DNA from 3 places in the Corynebacterium stationis genome. Region 1 is predicted to be linked to each of the others. Evidence: riboswitches for the same ligand, from Rfam matches in the RefSeq annotation. Region 1 holds a riboswitch; each other region holds the start of a gene.

Region 1 (5,982 bases):
AATGGGCTCTCACTATATAAAGTTACGCCCACACTGCAGAAAATGAGGCCCTCACTATATAAAACGACGGTCTCACTATATAAAGTGACGCCCTCACTATAGAAAATGACGGTCTCACTGTATACAGTGAGGCTTAATAGTCTTTGAGCGACAGTGAGGTCCCCATGAAACAATCTGAACTAGATTCCCACCTTGCCCGCCTCCGTACCCTCGGCAGAGATGACGCTTTGATAGAAGTAAAGGCATGGGCGCATAAGAGTGAATCAAAAAGTTTCTGGGAAACGGTAAGCGCTTTCGCTAACAGTAATGGCGGAATCATCGTACTGGGTTTAGAAGAACCATCGTTCACTCCAGCTCCAGGATTCAATGCCAAGGACGTTGAGGACCGTATCCGCAGCGGTCTAAATACCAGCGACCAGCACGCAATTCGCGTGGAACCAGTCCCAGACTATTCCGTCGAGCTGTTAAAAGTTGACACACAACTATGCGTCGTAGTCACCATTTCTCCGTTAACTGTTAATGGCCCATGCTTCGTAAAATCAAAGGGAGTATCGAACGGAAGCTTTAAAAGAGTTGGCGACGCGGATCAACGACTTAGCGCCCTTGAAGTCTACGAACTCCAACACCGATTCGACAAGCACGCTTCCGACAGAGAACATGTCCCAGGTACTGATATCAATGACCTAGATACCTCACTCACTAAAGCCATGGAGTCTCGGCTGAAGCGCCAACATTCTCGGCTGGATTTTGATGAAACCAATAAGTGGATCAAGCAGAAATCCATAGTTACTCAAGACGGCGAACTTACCCTTGCAGGACTAATGGCGTTAGGAGAATATCCTCAACAATTCTTTCCTCAATTATTTATTGATGTGGCGGTCCACCCCGGAAAAGAAAAAGCACCAGCAGGAGAAAACACTCGTTTCGTGGACCGAGTCCTTTGTGAAAGCAACGTAGCCACCCAAGTTTTAGATGCAATCGCAGCAATTCGTCGAAACCTTCGAACAAGAAGGGTGATTGAAGGAAGCCTCGGAAAGGATGTCTTAGAAATACCTGAGACCGTATTACGCGAGGCATTAGCTAATGCAGTGATGCATCGTGACTACTCCGCACCATTCCGAGACCAAAATATCAGTGTCGATATCTTTTTAGACCGCGTAGAAATCAGCAGCCCTGGAGGATTGCCTGGCGGCAAAACTACCGAGAACCTCGATGATGGACAACAAATCCCGCGGAATTCGACATTAGCCAGGCTACTTCAAGATGTCCCACTGTCCCACGAATACGACGGGGTACTTGCCGAAAGTAATGGTGGAGGGATCTTGACCATGATCAACACCATGAAATCTGTCGGTCTTCCCAGGCCGACTTTTAAGGTAGATATTGCTCGAGTGACAGTCATTCTGCAGCGATTCGGCCTCGCAGACGGAGAAGTCGCATCCTGGGTTAAGGAACGACTTGGAGATGAATTCTCAATCGCTGAAGGTGCCGCACTTGTTTTGGCAAAAGACTTGGGGGCCGTCACAGCTAAAGATCTCAAACGGCAGACAGGCGGCGACAGTGGTGAGCTTCAGATCATGCTCGATAAGCTTGCTCAACAAGGTTCGTTAATTGAATCGAGCCAAGGGGTGTACACCCTCTCAAGTGCGGGAGCTCACCTAACCCCCGCCCAACAAGACGTATTCGATGCAGTATCTAATACTGAAGAACTCTCAGCTCAACAAGTTAGCGACCTTACCGATCGGCCAATAAGCACCGTACGCGCCGCCCTTCGACATCTTGTAGAAATCGGTTTTATCACAGCCACAGCGCCACCAAGCAGTAGAAAACGAGCTTATCGCCGCACGTGATCTTGGCTAATTTAACCTTCAAGAGATAGGCAGACTTGGCATCCAAACTGATTACGAATCAATTCCTTCATCGCATAGTTGGCTCCAGCTTGCCGTATCGGCCGGGCGTGCTAGGCTGCTGGTTAGAACACGCTGGCAGGACGGCCTGCACAGTCAAAGCTAGAGCTGGGACGACCCTGCACTTAAAGGAGTCTTCGTCCATGTCAGCCTCTACTGCCCTGCGCGGCGTTCTCACCGGATCTGTCATCGCCCGAATTGTATTGGGCTGGGTTGCGGTCGCACTACTATCACTGGCATCAGGTTTTCTCGCGGGCAGCTTATCGATGCCCCTCGTCTTCACCCTTCTTGCGCTCATCGTGGGCGTGATCATCGTGTGTTCCGGCGGGGTTGTCACCCAAGCTGAACATCTCGCGCACCGGCTTGGTGATCCCTACGGCACCCTGGTGCTGACCCTTTCAATTGTCGGCATTGAAGTCATTCTCATCTCCGCGGTTATGCTCGGCCCAGGCGATCACCACACCATCGCGCGTGATTCCGTCATGGCCACGGTCATGATTGTCCTCAACCTGGTCATCGGCCTGGCACTTCTCGTCGGCGGCATGCGTCATAGCAACCTGCAGGTCAACCGCACCGGTATTTCCGCATACTTATCCATGCTCGTCGTACTCATCGCCACCGCCTTCGCCTTTCCAGCTGTCATCGGCACCGATGGCGCATACAATTCCGCGCAGGCCATCACCATCGTGACCTTGACAGTCATCCTCTACGGATTCTTTCTCTACCGCCAAACCGGCGCCCAGCATGCCGACTTCACGGAAACAGACAAGGACGTCGTTGCTTCCAACAACCCCGGAATCGCCGCAATTTTCCGCGAGCACAAAGGCGAGATCTTCACCCGCGCGCTGGTTTTGCTCATCACGGTAATCCCCATCGTGATGCTCTCTCACGATATGGCATCGCTTCTCGATGACGGCCTTAACCGCCTCGGCGCTCCCATCGCGCTTTCCGGCATCATCATCGCAATGATTGTCTTTTTGCCCGAAGCAATCACCACCGTCCGCGCTGCCTGGGGTGGCGAAGGACAACGCGTGGTTAACCTCGCCCACGGCGCGCTCGTCTCCTGTGTTGGCCTCACTCTGCCGGTCGTGCTCATCATCGGTCTGCTTACTGGGCAAACCGTTACCCTCGCCGAAAACCCCACCAACCTGCTGCTACTAGGAATCAGCCTGGCTTTGAGCATCGCAACGTTTAACTCCCAGAAAGTCACCGCGATTCACGGCGGAGCACACCTATTCGTCTTCATCCTCTACGCGCTCAGCGTATTTTCTTAAAGTCGTTTCTTGCCAGGACATTCTGTGCTAGCGTGGGCGCCAGACACGGGGTGCCCGGAAGGGCTGAGATTAAACCCGAGAACCTGATCGAGTTCGGACTCGCGGAGGAATGTCGGTAAACGACGCAGGCAGTATATGCAGGGATACCTGTATCTATTGCAGCACGCTTCGCTTCTTCGAACTCGATATGAGTGATGAAACGGAGACAAGCGTTGATACCGAACGTATTAACCATTGCTGGCACAGATCCCACCGGTGGCGCGGGGATTCAAGCAGACTTAAAAGCATTTTCTGCCAACGGCGCATATGGGATGAGCGTGGTCACCGCAGTGGTTGCGCAAAATACGCGCGGGGTGGGAAGCATCGTCGCGATGGAACCTGAATTCGTGGCCGAACAAATCGCCGCGGTCTTTGAGGATGTCCGCGTCGATGCAGTGAAAATCGGCATGGTGGCCAATGCTGGAATCGCCGAAGCGATCACGCAGTCACTGGATAAATACGCGCAGTGCCCGGTGGTCTTGGATCCGGTGATGGTCGCTAAAAGTGGCGATCATCTGCTCAACCAGGATGATGTCGACGCGATTCGGGAGCGTCTCGTGCCGCGGGCAACGCTGATTACGCCGAATCTGCCGGAGGCATCGGTGTTGCTGGGCCGCGAGGTAGAGATGGGCAGCTTGGCAGAAATGCGTGAGTCCTTAAACGATCTGCGCGCTTTGGGCGCAAAGTGGGTGCTGCTCAAAGGCGGGCATTTAAGCGGTGCGGAAAGCACCGATATCCTCACCGGCGGTGATGCCGGCGAGCACACCGTGGAGCTGACCGCACCGCGCGTGGACACTGTCAATGACCACGGCACTGGGTGCACATTATCGGCCGCGATAGCAGCGCTTTTACCCCAACACGGATACGAAGAAGCGGTGCGCCGCGCCAAAGACTATCTCACGCACGCGCTGCGCCACGCGGATGAATTGGACGTCGGTGCAGGCCACGGCCCCGTCCATCACTTCCACGCGCTATGGAATAACGCGCCTTTGCAATTGCAAGGAACACAACGATGAGCACTCAACGATTTACGGACCTTTTGCGCGAGCAAAACCACACCACGTGGGAGAAGGCAGTTTCTCACCGCTTTGTGCAGGAGCTTTTCGATGGCACCATCGACGACTCTGTCATGGCCAGCTACTTGGTGCAGGACTACCGCTTTTTGGATAGTTTCTTGGTGTTGCTGGGGGCATCGGTAAGCACGGCGGATGCGCTTGAACCACGGCTGCGGTTTGCGCAATTTATTGGCGAGATAGCCGGCGATGAAAATACTTATTTCCTCGACGCCTTTAAAGCATTGGGCGTGAGCGACAAGCAGCGCGAAGAAATCCCGAATACCGAGCCGACCACCGCGTTTTGCGCGTTGATGCGTGAGGCTGCGGAAACCCGCGATTACGTAGCAATCGTCGCGGTGTTGCTGGTTGCGGAATGGTTGTACCTCGACTGGGCGACCCGCGGTGCGCGCCCGCTGCCGAAGAACTTCGTGCACGCGGAATGGATTCGACTGCATGATTTTCCTGAATTCCACGAGCGCATCGCGTTCTTACGCGCAGAACTCGACCGCGTCGGCCCAGCCCGGCGCGCTGTTGCGGAAGACTTCTTTCACCGCGCAGTAGAAATCGAGCTCGCATTTTTTGATGCTGCCTACGCCCACCCCATCACAGGAGAAAAATAATGACACTGTTTAATGATCTGAAAAAAGCCATCGGTACCGAGTGGACCGATTACACCGAGCACGAATTCGTGCGCAAACTTGGCGAAGGCACCTTGCCGCTACCCGTCTTCCAGGACTACCTAGTGCAGGATTATCACTTCCTCGTGCAGTTCGCGCGGGCGAACGCACTGGCTGCGTACAAAAGCCGCAACCTCGCCGATATTAAAGACGCGACGGGCGCACTGCAGGCTATCTTGCACGAAACCGAACTACACCGCCGACTGACTACACGCTGGGGAATCACGGAAGAAGAGCTTGATGCGGCGGCAGAAAAACAAACCACCGTGGCTTATACCCGCTACGTTTTGGACACCGGGATGTCCGGCGACCTGCTGGATATGCACGTCGCGCTTTCACCATGCTCCATTGGTTATGCAGAAATTGGTGTAGCCCTAGAGCCGCAACGAATACGGGCTCTAGATGCCGGCGAAGAACACCCCTACGGCGAGTGGATTGCGGAATACTCCGGCACGGAATTCCAAACCGCAGCACAAGCTGCCACCGAACGCCTCGACGCGCTAACCGCAGGTAGCGTCACCGCGGAGCGCTTTGATTCCTTAGTGGAAATCTTCCGCGCCGCGACCCGCTTGGAAGCAGCGTTCTGGCAGCAAGCACTGGACTCAGCTGACTGATTCAGCTGCCTAGTGTTTGAAGCAGCGTGCGTTCCAGCTCTAAGAATCTAGGGCTGGTCAACGCATCGATCCCCCGCGGCTTCGGTAGGTCAACGTCGAGAATGAGGCTGACTTTCGCCGGGCGCGGGCTGAGCACCACCACGCGGTCTGAAAGCAAGATCGCTTCGCGGACATCATGGGTAATCAACAGTGCTGTCCAATTATGTTCGGCCCACACTTGTTGCAGCCAGGTTTGTAAATCCTGTTTGGTAAGCGCGTCGAGGGCGCCGAAGGGTTCATCGAGAAGCAAAGTGCTCTTGTTTTGAACCACCGTGCGCAGAAGTGCTGCCCGCTGGCGCATGCCGCCGGAAAGCTCAAACGGCAAGGAATCTTCAAAACCCGCAAGCCCAAAGCGGGGAAACCATTCCTTGACCCGT
Region 2 (5,982 bases), 570 kb from region 1:
ATATCCTCATTGAGCAGAACTTCGGACCGCACATTGAACAAAAGTGTGCGGTCTTTGCTGGTTCTGCCGGCAAAGTTTCATCGTGATATTCCTGGGCTGTTACCGGGTCCAGACCAAGCGAGAACTGGTCATTCCACCGGAATTCAAAGCGTGCCTTGGACAGGGCATCATCACGCGCGGTGGCACCGGGATGCCCCTTGGCAACATCTGCTGCGTGCGCTGCGATTTTATAGGTAATCACGCCGGTCTTTACGTCATCCCTGTTGGGAAGACCTAAGTGTTCTTTCGGGGTGACATAGCACAGCATCGCGGTGCCATAGCGTGCGATTTCGGTTGCGCCGATAGCGGAGGTGATGTGGTCATAGCCCGGCGCGATATCTGTTACCAGCGGGCCCAGCGTATAAAAAGGTGCGCCTTTGCAGAGTTCTTGTTGCCGCTCGACGTTTTCGCGAACCTTGTGCAGCGGAATATGCCCTGGCCCTTCGACCATCACCTGTACGTCATATTCCCACGCGCGCTGGGTCAGCTCAGCCAGGGTGTCTAGTTCGGCAAACTGCGCGGCGTCGTTGGCATCGGCAATGGAGCCGGGACGGAGGCCATCGCCAAGCGAAAATGCCACGTCATAAGCGGCGAAAATCTCGCACAGCTCATCAAAGTGGGTGTACAGGAAGTTTTCTTCGTGGTGAGCGAGGCACCAACCGGCCATAATCGAGCCACCCCGGGAGACAATGCCTGTAACTCGGTCGGCGGTGAGCGGCACATACCGCAGCAACACGCCCGCGTGGACGGTCATGTAATCAACGCCCTGCTCGCACTGTTCAATAACGGTGTCCCGGTAGATCTCCCAGGTCAGCGCATTGGCGTCGCCATCGACTTTCTCCAATGCCTGGTAAATCGGGACTGTGCCAATCGGAATGGGTGAATTGCGCAGAATCCACTCGCGCGTGGTGTGAATGTCATTTCCGGTCGACAAATCCATGAGGGTATCCGCGCCCCACTTCGACGCCCATTCCAGCTTGGCGACTTCTTCGTCAATGGAACTGGTAACGGCAGAGTTGCCGATATTGGCGTTGATCTTCACCAAAAATTGCTTACCGATGATCATCGGCTCCGATTCGGGATGGTTGATATTCGCAGGGATGATCGCCCGGCCCGCGGCGACCTCGCTGCGAACGAGCTCCACGTCGACGTTTTCACGCAGCGCCACATAACGCATTTCCGGCGTTATCTCACCCTTACGCGCGTAGTGCATCTGGGTTACCCGTTTACCGGATTTCGCGCGCAGGGGCACCGGCTTGCTTCCCTGCCACTGCTGGGACGGCGCGCCACGGCGTACAGCGGTGCGGCCATCATCTTCGAGGCGTGCACCACGAGCTTCATAGGTTTCCGTGTCGCCAAATGCGGCTATCCACTCGGCGCGCCAAGGCGCAAGGCCTTGTTCCGGAACGCTGCCAGGACCCATGGTCCGGTAGACCTTCAACGGTTCATTCGGCGTGCCATCTGGGGAATCAGATTGGGCAATTGCGGTTACTGGCACTCTGATTCCGTGTTCAACATCTTCGAGCCACGACAGGCTGTGAGCTGGATGTTGTTCGGATGTCTGCGCACCCTGAGCCTCGTTGGTCGCGTTCAAAGGGGTCGGCAAATTTACATTACGATCAGACAATGAAGTCTCCTATTTCCTACGCCGGCATTAACCGGATCAGGTTCAACGGTCTCGGACTTCACTAGCCCGATCTCAGCCACTTTTAGTGGCACCCGCATGGACTCTTTATCTCTATCACGTAATTTCAAGCCCGACAAGCAATTAATTTCATTCTCGGTAGAAAGCGACTGTTCAGCGGCTATGAATTAAAAATTAAAAGTCTTAAATTTTAAGCCCTTCTCCCCACGTACAAGGTTTTAGTTTGGCTAAGACGGAACACCATGAAGCAGCGACTCACGTCATCACCATTGTGACAAGCCAGGAACTAAAACGGATAGGTCAATGACCGGCAGTATGCGGCGCTCGGCGCTCCTTATACGGGAACGCTTGCGCAAGATGAGCACATGAGGATTACCGGGATGCAACGTGTGTTAGCGCCGTTGTCTGTGATGTCATTTCCACACCCCACGAGAAGCAGAATTTTAGTTCGCAGAAATGCTCTTTCATTCCTTCTAGCAACAGTGAGCAACAAGGCAGCGACAGTAGCGGTCTTAGCTACCGGATACTTGCCTTTCCCAGTAAAACGGCAACTGCCCAAGCGCGGAGTCCATCTCAGATGGGAATCGCACTTGGGCAGCAAATTTATCCTGGATTTTCCATAAGCTTGCCGCGGTTAAAGCGGCCGCCTATCCAATGCACCTGACCGCTTTAAGGCAAGAATCTATTCCAAAGATAATACGCGCAAAGCTTTAAACTTTGTTAGGCCTTTGCCTCGTTTCCTGGACCTTCAGGCGGGGTTTCCGGTTCATATTCATTGTCGACGTCGCCGCCGAGATAAACATCGCCGTCAACCACCACATGGCCTGGAATATGGAAACGTCCTTCTTCGTCATAGGCAAATTCAGGTACACCTAGCTCGTTACCGTCAGCATCGAAACCAGGGGCAGGACGGGATTCATGTTCTTCAAGTTTTTCGGGGCTATCTGTCTTCTCCCAGTGACGCGTGGCGATGCGACGCTCTGCCGCATAATCATCCCCCATGCCTTTCAGCAGTGAGTACATCATGCAAAACATCATGATGAAGAACGGCAGTGCGACAATAATGACGACTTCTTGTATGGCTTCGATACCAGTGTCGTTGATAAACAGCAGCGCAGCGGTCACCGCGCCAACAGCAATAGCCCAACCGATGCGGTAGAACACGGGGGACTTATTTTCTTCACCGGTGGCAAATGAGTCTATGACAAGGGCTGCGGAGTCGATCGAGGTAACGAAGAAAATTACGATGACAAAGATTGCCAAAGAACCAGAGATGGCGTAAATCGGGTACTGCTCCAAAAGCGCGAATAGTGCGACAGGAGTATCGCCGTCTTCGACCACCGGTCCAGTAAGAACCCCGGGGTCAGATAGTTCCATCTCAATCGCCGCGCGGCCGAAGATAGAAAACCAGATGACCACGAAAACAGTTGGCAACGCTAGTACGCCGCCGATGAATTCACGCACGGTACGGCCACGCGAGATGCGCGCGATGAACATACCGACAAATGGTGACCAGCAAATAGTCCATGCCCAGTAGAAGACGGTCCAAGTACCCTGCCAGCCAGGATTCTCAGCAAAGGAATCCGTCCAGAACATCATCTCCGGCAAGGACGAGCCGTAGTTACCGAACGCTTGGGGATGCGGACGGAATCCTGAAAGGTTTTCCTAGTGAACCGTTCCTACACCCTAGAAGAACGCAAGAAGGCTGTCGCGGAGTATCGACGAACCAAATCTGTCGTGGAAACGATCCGCAATCTGGGCTACCCAGGCCGTTGGACAATGTACAAATGGCTGCGGGAGCCTCTCAAGCCGGGTCCTAAGCCACGCAAGCAAGCCACAAAGCTACGTTCCTATCCTTGGAAGCTCAAGCTTGAAGCTGTGCAGATGTACAAAGAGGGCCTACGTCCTCAGGAAATCGCCGACAAACTCGATCTGTATACGAAGATGAGCGTATACAGTTGGGCGCAAGCATATCGTGAACTCGGCGAATGGGGCCTGATGTCCAACGAAGAACGAAGAACTGAAAGAAAAATCCCGACCAAGAAATCTCTCAAAGCCTCGCTACCAGACGATCCAAAAGAGCTAAAGAAGCTGGCAGCTCAATTGATGGTTGAAAAAGCAGTGATGGCTGAGGAGCTGATGTTAATAAAAAAAGACGACAGCGTCACTCCGGGAGCACTGAACAATCTTCAGAAGACTCTGGTAGTTGACGCACTCCGAAACCACCTTCCGCTTCCCATGCTGTTGGAAACAGCAGGCCTTTCTACCTCTACGTTCTACTATCAACTCGCAGCCCAGGCTCGCCTAGACCCGCTACAAGATGTCAGGCTGCGCATTGCTGAAATAGCTGAGGAAAGCCACTTTACTTACGGCTATCGCAGAACTTGGTGGGTATTGCGTCATGAGGGTATCACTATTAGCGAAAAGGTCGTCCGCCGGCTAATGCAGGAGATGGCAATCCCAGTTCGTAGCCCGCGAAGGAAAATTCGATATTCCAGCTACGCAGGGGAAATAACTCCAGCGCCGCCGAATATCGTCAAAAGAAACTTTCATGCAGACGAGCCAAGCATGCTGTGGTTGACCGACATAACCGAGTTTGTAGCCAGCAACGGAAAAGTTTATCTCTCGGCCATTGTGGACTGTTTTGACGGAAAGATTGTCGGATGGAAAACCGGTCGCCATCCCACGATGGAAATAGCAGAGAAATCCCTTATAGAAGCGCTTGAATCCCATCCACCAACAGCGTTGAACAAGCTTGTTGTGCACTCTGACCGGGGCACTCACTACCGCGCCAATAGCTGGATAACCATAACCCGAACGGCCGGAATCATTAGATCTATGTCCAAAAAAGGGTGTTCACCAGATAACTCAGCTTGTGAGGGCTTCTTTGGCCGGATGAAAAATGAAATGTACTACCACAAGATTTGGCACAGGGTAGATGAGCTTGAAGAAGCAGTAAATTCCTACATTGAGTTTTACAACAAAGTCAGAATTAAAGACTCTCTCGGCGGAATAAGCATCCATGCACACCGAAACCTGATAGCTTCATAACCGAAACAATCCTAAAAACAGTCCGCATCCCCCTTCGACTGTATGGCGCAGCAGCGTCAACGTCGGTCCCATCAGCAGGACGAAAACCATCAGGACGACGGCCGCACCAATGTTAAGGTTCGACAAAATCTTGATGCCGCGATCGAGACCAGAAGCAACAGATACGGACGCTGCGATGGTAACAACAATGATGATCGCTAATTCCACGCCGGAGATAAGCGGGACATCCCACATGATGTTCATACCTGCGTTGATCTGCAGCACGCCAAGGCCCACAGAGACCGCGAGACCGAAGACAGTACCGATGATCGAGAGGGCATCGATAAGTTTTCCTGGCCATTCGTACACCTTGCGACCAAGCAGTGGCGAAAATGTCGACGACAAACGTGCTGGCATCTTGCGCTTGTAAATGAAATATCCCAAGGCCAAGCCTGGAAGCACGAAAGGTACCCACATGTGTGCGGCAAAGTGGTAGTACGTAAATTCAAATGCTTGGTCAATGGCTTCTTGGCTCATCGGCAAGAAATCGCCGCGCGGCGGGTTGAAGCTGTGGTGCAAAGGCTCAGCTGCGCCCCAAAACATCAAGGTAGCGCCTAGACCGGCCGCAAAAAGCATCGCAAACCAGACTGGCACGGAGTAGGCGGGTTTCTCATCGTCGTCTCCCAGCCGGAGGTTTCCGTACTTGGATACGAAAATACCGATTAGGAAGACGAACATAAGGGAGTAGCCACCAATGTACATCCAGCCAAGGTTGTCTAATAGCCAACCAGAGACAACGGAGTACACGTTTCGGGCGCGCTCTCCAAATGCGAGAGTCAGCGCAACAAAGGCCACAATAAAGCCGCCCGAGACGAAGAAAATGAAAGGATCCGTCTGCAGTCTCAAACGCCGCTTTTTGGATGCTTTCTCCTCTGACTCCACTGGCGTCGCGCCCGAATTCATATTCGATTGGGGTTGAGAGGTAGTCACGTTATTTTACTTCCTACTTAGGGATTAGGACATGTGCCACTTTAGTGCACAAATTGCGATGAAGTAACAAATATCACCACCACTGGAGGGCTCGGTCTACTTCAGAATCTTGATTTGTCCGAATATCAACCCTAACACGGCGGCTCTTAGAGCCTGAAGATATGTTGTAAATCGGCAGCCCTGGGCCGAATATTAAGAACTGTGGGCACGGTGTCTGATAAAGCGACACCCGCAATAACTGATATTCATGACAAAGTCAGCATTTCGCGCTAAGTCAT
Region 3 (5,982 bases), 370 kb from region 1:
GCAGCAGGTAACATGCGTCAGATCTGGACCCTGGCCGGCATGAAGGGCATGGTTGTGAACTCCAAGGGTGACTACATCACCCGTCCGATTAAGACCTCCTTCCGTGAAGGTCTGTCGGTTCTGGAGTACTTCAACAACTCCCACGGTTCCCGTAAGGGTCTGGCGGATACCGCTCTGCGTACCGCTGACTCGGGCTACCTGACCCGTCGTCTGGTTGACGTTGCGCAGGATGTCATCGTTCGCGAAGACGACTGTGGCACCCGTCAGGGCGTTCGCGTCCCAATCGGTGAGGAAATTGCAGAAGGCACCTACGCTGTTCACGAGCTGTGGGAGACCTCAGCATCTGGCCGCGTTGTTGCAACCGACGTCAAGGATGCTGAAGGCAACGTTGTTGCTGAAGCTGGCTCGGACCTGACTGAGGAACTGACGGAGAAGCTGGTTAACGCTGGCATCACCGAAGTTAAGGTACGTTCCGTACTGACTTGTCAGACGCCAGCTGGTGTTTGTGCGAAGTGCTACGGCAAGTCCATGGCTTCTGGCAACTTGGTTGATATCGGCGAAGCCGTCGGTATTGTTGCTGCTCAGTCCATTGGTGAGCCTGGTACCCAGCTGACCATGCGTACCTTCCACCAGGGTGGTGTCGGTGGCGATATTACCGGTGGTCTGCCACGTGTTCAGGAACTGTTTGAGGCACGTAACCCGAAGAACCGTGCACCAATTGCATCCGTCGACGGCACGATCTCTTTGTCCGATGAAGGTAACTTCTGGACTTTGACGATTACCCCAGATGACGGCTCGGATAACGTGGTCTACGAGAAGCTGTCGAAGCGTCAGGGCCTGGCTCAGGTTCGTCGTCCGATGGAATCCAACCCGAACGCAATGATCGAGCGCTCCCTGCGCGACGGTGACCACGTCACCACCGGTCTGCGTCTGATGCGCGGTGCTGCTGACCCACACGACGTGCTTGAGGTTCTCGGCCGCCGTGGTGTGGAAAAGCACCTCATCGACGAGGTTCAGGCTGTTTACCGCGCCCAGGGTGTAGCCATCCACGACAAGCACATCGAGATCATCATCCGTCAGATGCTGCGTCGCGGTACCGTTATCGATGCTGGTAACACCGATCTGCTGCCAGGTACTCTGGTTGACCTTTCTGAGGCTCGCCAGATCAATGCTGGTATGCAGGCAGAGGGCAAGGAACCAGCTCAGCTGCGTTCTGAGATTATGGGTATTACCAAGGCTTCCTTGGCTACCGAGTCTTGGCTGTCTGCGGCGTCCTTCCAGGAGACCACCCGCGTGCTTACCGATGCCGCTATCAACAAGCGCTCCGATAAGCTCATCGGCCTGAAGGAGAACGTCATCATTGGTAAGCTGATCCCAGCTGGTACTGGTATCTCGCGTTACCGCAACATCTCCGTCAAGCCAACCGAGGCAGCACGCAATGCGGCTTACTCGATTCCGACTTACGGCGATTCCATCTACGGTGACGACGGCTTCGGTGAATTCACCGGCGCTTCCGTCCCACTGGATGAGGACTTCACCTTCTAGTCCAACTCCCGTGTTCAACGGCTTCAGCTGTTTAACACCGCAGCGCCCGCGCTACTGATTGATTTTCGGTAGCGCGGGCGCTGCTTTGTTATTTGCGCAGGTTATACGGGCTCTGGTAGGTATTGAAGGGCATCATATTCATTTACGGGTGCTCGCAAGCAAAGTGCGGGCTGAGACCTTGGCGCAGGCGCTGGGAAACCGTCGAACTTGAACCGGATAATGCCGGCGAAAGGATAAAGAAGTGGTTACTCAAGTTAACCCTGCTCGCTCTTTAAACTGGCGAGTGGTAGATATCATCGTTGCCTCCATCCTCGCAGTTGCCTGCGGGCTGGTCTTCGTCTTTTGGAACTCGGTGGGATACGCCTGGTTCATGGCGATGGATGCGCTCACCCCGGGCCTCGGTGGCATTGCCACTGGCATTTGGCTTGCCGGTGGTGTAATCGGCGCGTTGGTTATCCGTAAACCCGGCGCAGCGATTTATGTAGAAACTCTAGCGGCGACTGTCTCCGCGGTATTTGGTTCCCAGTGGGGACCAGAAACTCTTTACTCTGGTCTTGCCCAAGGCTTAGGCGTAGAGATTGTCTTCGCAATCTTCCTCTACCGCCGCTTTAGCCTGATGGTCGCCATGCTCGGCGGCATTGGTGCCGCGCTTGGTGCATTTGTGCTGGAGCTTTTCACCTCAGCAAATATCGCCAAGTCGTTGGAATTTAACCTGATCTACCTGGCTTGTCTCGTCGTCTCGGGAGCTATCTTGGCCGGTGCCTTGAGCTACTTTACGGTTAAAGCTTTAGCGAAAACCGGGGCCCTGGATCGCTTTGCTGTGGGACGGGAACAGCGCGCGCTGTAATGTCACAAATCTTATTGCGCGGTACCACGTGGCAGCACGCTGGTCGCCGCACCCCAGCTATTTCCGATATTGATATCCGCGTCGAACGCGGTGAACGAATCTTGCTCGCTGGTGATTCCGGCTCGGGCAAATCGACGCTGCTTTCAGCACTGGCCGGAGTACTCGGCGGGGATGATGAAGGTACCCTGCGTGGCGAGCTCACCATCAACGCCGCCGCAGTGGGTTTGGTTTTGCAAGACCCGGACTCTCAGGTTATTGCCTCGCGCGTTGGCGATGACGTGGCTTTCGGCTGCGAAAATCTCGGCCTTCCACGCGAGGAAATCTGGCGTCGTGTGCATCAAGCATTGGAAATGGTCGGCTTAGATCTAAGCCTTGAACATCCCACCGCGCGGCTCTCCGGCGGACAAAAACAGCGCCTTGCGCTGGCAGGCGTAATCGCCATGGGAGCCGAGGTGATTTTGCTCGATGAACCCACAGCCAACCTTGACCCGCAAGGTGCAGCCGATGTTGTCGCAGCCGTTGACCACGTGGTTAAAGAAACCGGCGCAACTCTCATTGTCATTGAGCACAACTATACGCAGTGGGAACACGTGTTAAACCGCGCCATTGTTTTAGAACACGGAAAGCTTATCTACGACGGGGAAGTGGCTCCAGCTGTCGCCGCACGGCGCATTACCGGGTTGCCCACGGCATCGCCAGTACCTGCCGATGCTCCGGCAGCGCTGTGGTCGCATAACCTTGCCACCCGTTTTGGTCCGGCCCGCACGCTGGCCATTCCGCAGGGTGCATCGACGGTGATCACTGGCGCCAACGGTTCTGGCAAAACTACCTGGTTGATGACGATGGCAGGGTTGATTTCTCCGGTAGCGGGGAAGTTGGGCTATTCCGAAGAGATTCGCCGCGGCTTGGCAAAAAACCCACACGCGTGGAGCTCTGTTCAGCTGGCGCAGCGCATCGGCTTTGTGTTTCAAAACCCTGAGCACCAATTCGTCGCCCGCAGCGTGATCGAAGAAATGCGGGTGGGGCCCAAAGTGGTCGGATCCCTAGTAAGGGGATCTAACCAGGGAGTAGAAGAGCGCATCGACAAGCTCTTGCAACGCCTGCGGCTGGAGTCTTTGGTTGAAGCCAACCCCTTTACCTTGTCTGGCGGCGAAAAGCGCCGACTATCTGTGGCCACTGCTTTGGTCACCGCACCGAGTGTTGTCCTTTTAGACGAGCCGACTTTCGGCCAAGACCCGGAAACTTTTAAAGAACTGGTCTTTATGATTCGCGAACTGGTTGATGAGGGCATTACTGTCGCATCGATTACCCACGATGAACTATTTATCAATGCTTTGGCCGATGCCCACCTGGTGGTGAGCGCGCATGCCTAATGTTTTAACCGGTGTGAACCCGTTGACGCGGTTGGCGGTCATTATCTTGGTGACGACACCGCTGCTGTTGTCTGTGGACTGGGTGAGCGCGGCCGTCTCTCTTGTGATTACCTTACTATGCGCGCCGTTGTGCCGGGTGAGCTGGTGGCGTCTACTCAAAATGTCTTGGCCGCTGATAATCATCGCGCCGATATCGGGGATATCGATGCTGCTCTATGCCCAAGAAGGTGGGAGGGAGTATTTCTCCTTCTTCCTGGCCACGGTGACCGATAATTCCATCGAACTAGCGGTGGCGATGATGTTGCGTGTGCTTGCTGTCGCATTGCCGGTGATTGTGCTGGCGCGAGATATCGACCCGACGGAATTAGGCGACGCCCTGGCGCAAATCCTGAAACTTCCCGCCCGCTTCGTCATCGGTGCGGTAGCCGGCGTGCGCATGCTGACCCTGTTCAAAGATGATTGGCAAGCAATGGGGCAAGCTCGTCGTGCGCGGGGACTTGCTGACCGCGGGCGCATCAGCCATCTGGTGACCATGACTTTTGGGCTATTGGTGCTTGCCCTGCGCCGCGGTGGGAAACTAGCTACGGCCATGGAAGCCCGCGGATTTGGCAAGCCCGTCACTACTTCGCCGCGTACCTGGGCGCGGGAATCGAAGCTCGTGCGTAGGGACTGGATAATCATGGCCATCGGAGTGCTACTCGCGAGCTTGCCGGTGATAATTTCTGTCGTGTCAGGCTCCTGGCGCTTTTTGGGCTTGTAGAAATGCTTGTAAAATAGAAAGCGTAAATCCGGACAAAAGCAGTCAATCCGCTAACATGGATTAGATAAAGTTCTAGCTTAAATCGTGTGGCAAAAGCATTTGAAAGGTGTGGCTAGGAAAGTCTTAGTGGCTGATCCCAACTCCATGACACTGATTATTAACACCACCATTGACCCAGCGACGCAGTCTGAGGGCGTGCCCAGTGGATTTCTGCCGGTCGAAGCTAGCCAAGCAGAGCCGGCGACACGTGTTCCCGGGCAAGACATCCAGGATGAAGACCCACCGGAAGTTGTTGAAACCAAGTCTTTTTTGCAGGCACAAGACCTGTTAGAAGAAAATATTGACCGCCTTGCACAAGGGCGCAATAAGCCAATGAAACCGGTCACCGTGCTTATCGATGGCCCCTCAGGCGCCGGCAAGACCTGGTTTGCTGCGCGCCTGGCGGAACATATGGGGTGGCAGACAGTCCACCTGGACGAGTTCTACCCCGGTTGGCACGGGCTGCAAAAAGGCAGTGAGATGGTCAACAGCCAAGTTCTGCGGAAAATGAATCCGGGCTTTTGGCGCTGGGACTGGAATGCGCATGCTCCTGCCGAGTGGTTTAGCCTCGACGGCCGTGACAATTTGATTGTCGAAGGTGTAGGTGCGATTAGCGTTGACAATATTGCCGCTGCGTACAAGCGTGGTTCGGTAGTAACCGTCATGGTAACGGGCCCGCGCGAAGCACGCAGAACCCGCGCCTTGGATAGGGATGAGGGCTATGAAGACTGGTTTGAAACGTGGGAAAGTCAAGAAGCAGAGCACTTCGCGAACTTGTTGGAGACTGACCTCAAGCCAGACCTGTTGTGGCAGTGGCAATACGCTGCGTCGTAGTGGCGTCTTCGGCCTATCGGCGCAGATCAGCGTGGTCAAAGACTGTTTGTAAAACCCCACTGGCTTTGGTAGTGTCGGTAAAGGTTCGTTGCATTATGTGACGAAGAGTCTGATCCTTTTCTCAGCAAAACACACCAGTCAGTTGTGACTCGGTGGGGAATAGGTATCTGGACACGCGGAAGGACCCCGGAAAAGAGTCCTTATTTTTGCGTGTTTAGGCACCTGTTTCTCACCGGAGAGCATCTACAAGTGAGTTATTAAAAGCTGAGGCAAGTAATTTCTACCGATAAGAAAGACTGATAATGCCAACTATTCAGCAGCTGGTCCGCAAGGGCCGCAATACTCCGCGCACGAAGGTTGCTACCGCTGCGCTGAAGGGTTCCCCTCAGCGTCGTGGCGTTTGCACCCGCGTGTACACCACCACTCCTAAGAAGCCTAACTCCGCTCTGCGTAAGGTTGCCCGTGTGCGCCTGACCACCGGTATTGAGGTTTCCGCATACATCCCAGGTGAGGGCCACAACCTGCAGGAGCACTCCATGGTGCTTGTTCGCGGTGGGCGTGTGAAAGACCTTCCTGGTGTTCGC

The links. A riboswitch is a leader RNA that binds a small molecule or an ion and turns the genes downstream of it on or off. The one in region 1 is predicted to bind thiamine pyrophosphate.
Region 2: it holds a riboswitch for thiamine pyrophosphate, as region 1 does, so the genes downstream of both, thiC (phosphomethylpyrimidine synthase ThiC) here and thiD (bifunctional hydroxymethylpyrimidine kinase/phosphomethylpyrimidine kinase) in region 1, are expected to answer to the same signal.
Region 3: it holds a riboswitch for thiamine pyrophosphate, as region 1 does, so the genes downstream of both, CSTAT_RS02320 (ECF transporter S component) here and thiD (bifunctional hydroxymethylpyrimidine kinase/phosphomethylpyrimidine kinase) in region 1, are expected to answer to the same signal.

The regions. Positions count from the first base shown of each region.
Region 1 covers NZ_CP009251.1:106,890-112,871, reverse strand. The annotation lists gene CSTAT_RS00585 (ATP-binding protein) at 165-1,850, shown strand; gene CSTAT_RS00580 (calcium:cation antiporter) at 2,051-3,181, shown strand; TPP riboswitch at 3,218-3,308, shown strand; gene thiD (bifunctional hydroxymethylpyrimidine kinase/phosphomethylpyrimidine kinase) at 3,376-4,236, shown strand; gene CSTAT_RS00570 (TenA family protein) at 4,233-4,895, shown strand; gene tenA (thiaminase II) at 4,895-5,566, shown strand; gene CSTAT_RS00560 (ABC transporter ATP-binding protein) at 5,568-5,982, opposite strand, start outside.
Region 2 covers NZ_CP009251.1:674,910-680,891, reverse strand. The annotation lists gene thiC (phosphomethylpyrimidine synthase ThiC) at 1-1,633, opposite strand, end outside; TPP riboswitch at 1,663-1,772, opposite strand; partial or broken gene CSTAT_RS03315 (BCCT family transporter) at 2,405-3,319, opposite strand; gene CSTAT_RS03310 (IS3 family transposase) at 3,353-4,735, shown strand; partial or broken gene CSTAT_RS03305 (BCCT family transporter) at 4,769-5,677, opposite strand.
Region 3 covers NZ_CP009251.1:472,981-478,962, forward strand. The annotation lists gene CSTAT_RS02315 (DNA-directed RNA polymerase subunit beta') at 1-1,545, shown strand, start outside; TPP riboswitch at 1,680-1,796, shown strand; gene CSTAT_RS02320 (ECF transporter S component) at 1,787-2,392, shown strand; gene CSTAT_RS02325 (ABC transporter ATP-binding protein) at 2,392-3,765, shown strand; gene CSTAT_RS02330 (energy-coupling factor transporter transmembrane component T family protein) at 3,758-4,525, shown strand; gene CSTAT_RS02335 (nucleoside/nucleotide kinase family protein) at 4,652-5,398, shown strand; gene rpsL (30S ribosomal protein S12) at 5,701-5,982, shown strand, end outside.